2 regions of the Mycobacterium sp. 1245499.0 genome follow, and region 1 is predicted to be linked to the other one. Evidence: riboswitches for the same ligand, from Rfam matches in the RefSeq annotation. Region 1 holds a riboswitch; the other holds the start of a gene.
The links. Region 1 has a riboswitch for magnesium ahead of A5646_RS29270 (hypothetical protein). Riboswitches for the same ligand answer to the same signal wherever they lie in the genome.
Positions count from the first base shown of each region.

Region 2: linked by a shared signal. The riboswitch ahead of A5646_RS25920 (Rv1535 family protein) and the one ahead of A5646_RS29270 (hypothetical protein) in region 1 are both predicted to bind magnesium.

Region 1 is NZ_LZMG01000405.1:3,923-6,117, reverse strand. It holds gene A5646_RS25430 (O-methyltransferase) at 1-407, opposite strand, end outside; M-box (ykoK) riboswitch at 508-790, shown strand; gene A5646_RS29270 (hypothetical protein) at 1,029-1,244, shown strand; gene A5646_RS25425 (NRAMP family divalent metal transporter) at 1,369-2,195, shown strand, end outside.
Region 2 is NZ_LZMG01000415.1:9,930-12,124, forward strand. It holds gene ileS (isoleucine--tRNA ligase) at 1-422, opposite strand, end outside; gene A5646_RS25920 (Rv1535 family protein) at 748-996, opposite strand; M-box (ykoK) riboswitch at 1,283-1,468, opposite strand; gene A5646_RS25925 (nitronate monooxygenase family protein) at 1,605-2,195, opposite strand, start outside.

The sequences.
Region 1 (2,195 bases):
GACAGCGCATCGCCTTCGAGGATGGTGATGACGTCATCCAAGCCGGTCTCGGCGAACGTCTGCTTGGCCGCGGCGATCTTGGTGTCGCTCAGTTCGGTGGTCACCACCCGGCCGGTGCCGTTGTCGCGCACCGCGGCGGCCAGGTGTACGGCGGAAATGCCGAAGGACATCCCGAATTCGACGACGGTGGCCGGGCGGGTGGCCCGGATCAGTGAATACAGCAGCCGGCCGGCTTCCGGTGTTACCGGAATGTAGAACTCGCTCATCGCATCGGCCCGCTCCTGCGCGGTCATCGGCCGATCGAAGGTGCCGCGCCGCTCGCGCAACAGCGACATCTGCTTCTTCGACTCGGCATACATGCGGTCGAGTACCGATGCGACCCGGGCATCCTGCAACGTTGTGGTCATGGCAACGAGCCTAGGCGCGCAGCCTGAGCGGGCGCTGGGAGTGCGGTGGCGGTTGTTACGCGTTTGACGAGCCTGCGACCACGGTGTCACTATGGACCCGCAAGCACCTCGGTAGGTGAGGCGTCTGCATGGATACAGGCCACTGACCCCGAACGTCGAGAGACGCCCCGGGTCAGGACAGCTCTTCCCGGACTAAGGGTTGAGCCCAAGTGGCTTCTGGACTGGGAGCGATCGCAAGCGCGGCGAAGCCGGGCGATGCGGGTCGCGACCAATGATCTGGGAGCGATCGCAAGCGCGGCGAAGCCGGGCGATGCGGGTCGCGACCATTGATTTGGGTCCGGATACGCCGTGCAGTGCCGAAGCTCCGTCGAGAGGGGTGCGACCCGCGGCGTGTGCCGCGGGCCATTCCTGCCTCTCTCGTTCAGGTGAACGTGGTGACACCCGCGTGTGTCTTGGCCGTGAGGAGGTGAGGGCGAGATGAGTCCCGGCGATAGTCCCTATCCGAAATCCGTCTTGTCCCGATCCGGTTCCGGCATTTCTTTCACCGCCTGACCCTCGCCTGGTCCCGCGCGGCTGAACCGCCATGCCGATGCCGATCGGTCCCTTCGGCAGGAGAATATCATGGCTTTTGTTGTTACCCAACGTTTTTCCGTTGCGTCCAGGATGCGTGGACGGTCCATGCTGCGCGCTGGCAGGTTGTTGGCCAACAGGTTGCACCTGCGGGCCGGCCTGACGCCGCAAGAGCGGGCCAACCTGTACGTCTCGAGGATGCCCATCGCGGTGGTCACCGCGTCGCTGGGTGGCCACGCCTCGGGTTCCGACAGCAACCACCGCTGAACCACTGCCTCGGCGACGGGCGTCACAGCGCCGCCCGTCGCCGTCGGCGCGCTGAGTGCCGCAACCACGACCGTGTCCATCCGCTCCCTCCTGGCGCGAACCTGTTCGAGATAGCGAGGATTCGATGACTTCGATCCACACCGGCGGCGGTCGCCGGGCCCCGGCGCCTGGCCGGACCCCTACCGCGCCGGAAAGCGCAGCCCCCGGCGCCGCAGGCGCTACCGTGCTGGATTCCGCGCACGCCGGCGACATCGTCGGCGCGTTCGGGCGCATCCGGCGCGACGGGACCGGCGCGTACGGGGCGTTCAGCGGACGCTGGCGGCGCCTGCGGACACTGGCGGTCATCACCGGTCCCGGACTGATCGTCATGGTGGGCGACAACGACGCCGGTGGCGTCGCCACCTACGCGCAGGCCGGCCAGAACTACGGCATGGGCCTGTTGTGGACGCTGGCGCTGCTGATTCCGGTGCTGTACGTCAACCAGGAGATGGTGCTGCGATTGGGCGCCGTGGCGCGGGTTGGCCACGCGCGCTTGATCTTCGAGCGGTTCGGCAAGTTCTGGGGCGCCTTCAGCGTCGGGGACCTGCTGATCCTCAACGCCTTGACCATCGTGACCGAATTCATCGGTGTGTCATTGGCTCTCGGCTTCCTGGGCTGCCCGAGGATCGTCGCCGTCCCGGCCGCCGCCGTGCTGCTGTTCGCCGTGGTGGCCGGCGGATCGTTCCGCCGCTGGGAAAGGTTGATGTTCCTGCTGATCGCGGTCAATGTGCTGATCATCCCGCTGGTGGCGCTGGTGCATCCGACCCCGAAAGTCACCGCCGCCGGCCTGATCCCGCAATTTCCCGGTGGGCTCAACTCGACGGTGCTGCTGCTGGTGGTGGCGATCGTGGGCACCACGGTCGCGCCATGGCAGCTGTTCTTCCAGCAGTCCAACGTGGTGGACAAGCGCAT
Region 2 (2,195 bases), on a different contig from region 1:
TAGGCCTGCCACTCGTCGGTGTAGCGCAGCACCGAGGCGCGGCAGGCGTCGTTGAACGCCGCGATGCCCATGTCGTCGATCTGCGATTTGTCGGTGATCCCGAGCTGGCGCTCGACCTCGAGTTCGGCGGGCAGCCCGTGGGTGTCCCAGCCGAAGCGGCGCTCCACCTTGTAGCCGCGCATGGTGCGGTACCGCGGGACGATGTCCTTGACGTAGCCGGTGAGCAGGTGACCGTAGTGCGGCAGCCCGTTGGCGAACGGCGGCCCGTCGTAGAACACGTATTCCGGTGCGCCCTCGCGGCGGGCGATGCTGGCCCGGAAGGTGTCGTCGCGGGCCCAGTAGTCGAGCACCTCGAGCTCGAGCGCCGGGAAGTCCGGCGCTCCTGGCTTCGGGTAGGCCTGAACCTCAGCGTTGTCGGTCACGATGCGCGTTGTCTCCTGTGCCACGGTGCAAACCGGGGACGACGACGCGCTGGCTGCGCGAGCGCCGCGGTACCACCCCGCTTGCCGCGCTTTCGCGTGGCCACTCGATGACGGCTGTGACGGGCCTACCCGTTCGGTTCTACTGGGCCACGACGGCTGTTCTTCCGAAGGCTCCCCGGTGATGGCCGGATCGATGCCAGTAAGACGATTCTACGAAGACCCGCAAATCCGGGTGCACTCCAAGGGGTCGCCAGGGCGCAGAACTACGTCTGCGACCAGGCGACCCCTTGGAGCCCGAGTTGCTCGACGTCCATCGGAGTTCGATTCAGGCCCGGACTTCGAGGACGCCGACGCGCCACAGCGCGGCGTACACGTGACGCAGCGGCACGCTCAGCAGCCGAGCGGCGCCGTCCACCAGCGGGTCGCTACCGGCGCCGAACGGCGGGGTGTCGGCGCGGCGGGCCTTAGCCACGGCCGCCTGCGCGACGGCCGGAACGGTGTCGGTGTCGCGCACCACGGTCAGCGTGCGCGCGGGCGCTACGGTCACCACTTGGTCGTAGAGAACTGCGGTCATCATCGCCTCCTAGAGGGGAGATCCAACGGGGATTGATTGGACTGACGTGTCCCGCCCCGTGTCGGTTCCGATCTCGAGAACGCTTGGCCGATAACCACTTAGCGTTGCGACGACTCAGCCGAGCAGGTCGCGCCGGAGACCGGATGGGGACGAAACACAGTTCGGACTTCGATCCGGACTATCGCTAGAACGCATCTGTCCCTCACCTCCTCGCGGTCACGACGCACGCGCGGTTCGCGTGCGATCTATGCGCAGCAAAGGAGCAGAACCCGACGACCGCCGGAGATCCGCACCCCTCTCGTCAGAGCTTCGGCACCACACGACGTGTCCTGGCCTGGACAAACAATCCGAGCCGGAAGCCACCTGGGCTCAACCCTTAAGCCGGGAGGAGCTGTCCTGACCCGGGGCGTCTTTCGACGTTCGGGGTCAGTGGCCTGTATTCGTGTAGACGCCTCACCTAACGAGGTGCATACCCGACCGATAATGCACGACGGGTATGACGCGGTCAAATCCCTGGATGGCGAGTCGGGGATTCTGTGCGGATTCCTGCGGCGAGCACCCAGCATCGGGTCAGGTCTGCGACCCTGACCTGGACAAACGACTCGGGATCACTTGTCGACCAGGCCCTCGAGCCGGCCGATCGTGTCGATGAATTCCTCGACCATGTCGAGCACCACCGAGCGCGTCGGGCGGACCCGGTCGAGCGAGCCGACCACCTGCCCGACGAAGTAGGTGGCGAGCTCACGCGCCTTGGCGCCCGCCTGCGCGGCGGCGGCGTTGATGCGCACCTGCGGCTCGGTGACCAGGGCGGTCTGCAGCGGCATGCCCAGCGGGTCGGGGTTTTCCGGCCGCTCCCACTCGTCGGTCCAGGCGGTGCGCAGCATCCGCGCCGGCTTGCCCGTCATCGAGCGCGACCGGACGGTGTCCGACGAGCTGGCGGCCAGGAACTTCTCCTTGACCACGGGCACGGTCTCGGCCTCTTCGGTGGTCAGCCACACCGAGCCGCACCACACGCCCTCCGCGCCCAGGGCCAGCGCCGCCGCGATCTGGCGACCGCGGGCGATCCCTCCGGCGGCCAGGACGGGCACCGGCGCCACGGCGTCGACGACCTCGGGCACCAGGACCATGGTCGCCACCTCACCGGTATGACCGCCGGCCTCGGTGCCTTGCGCGACGATCAGGTCGACGCCCGCGTCGGC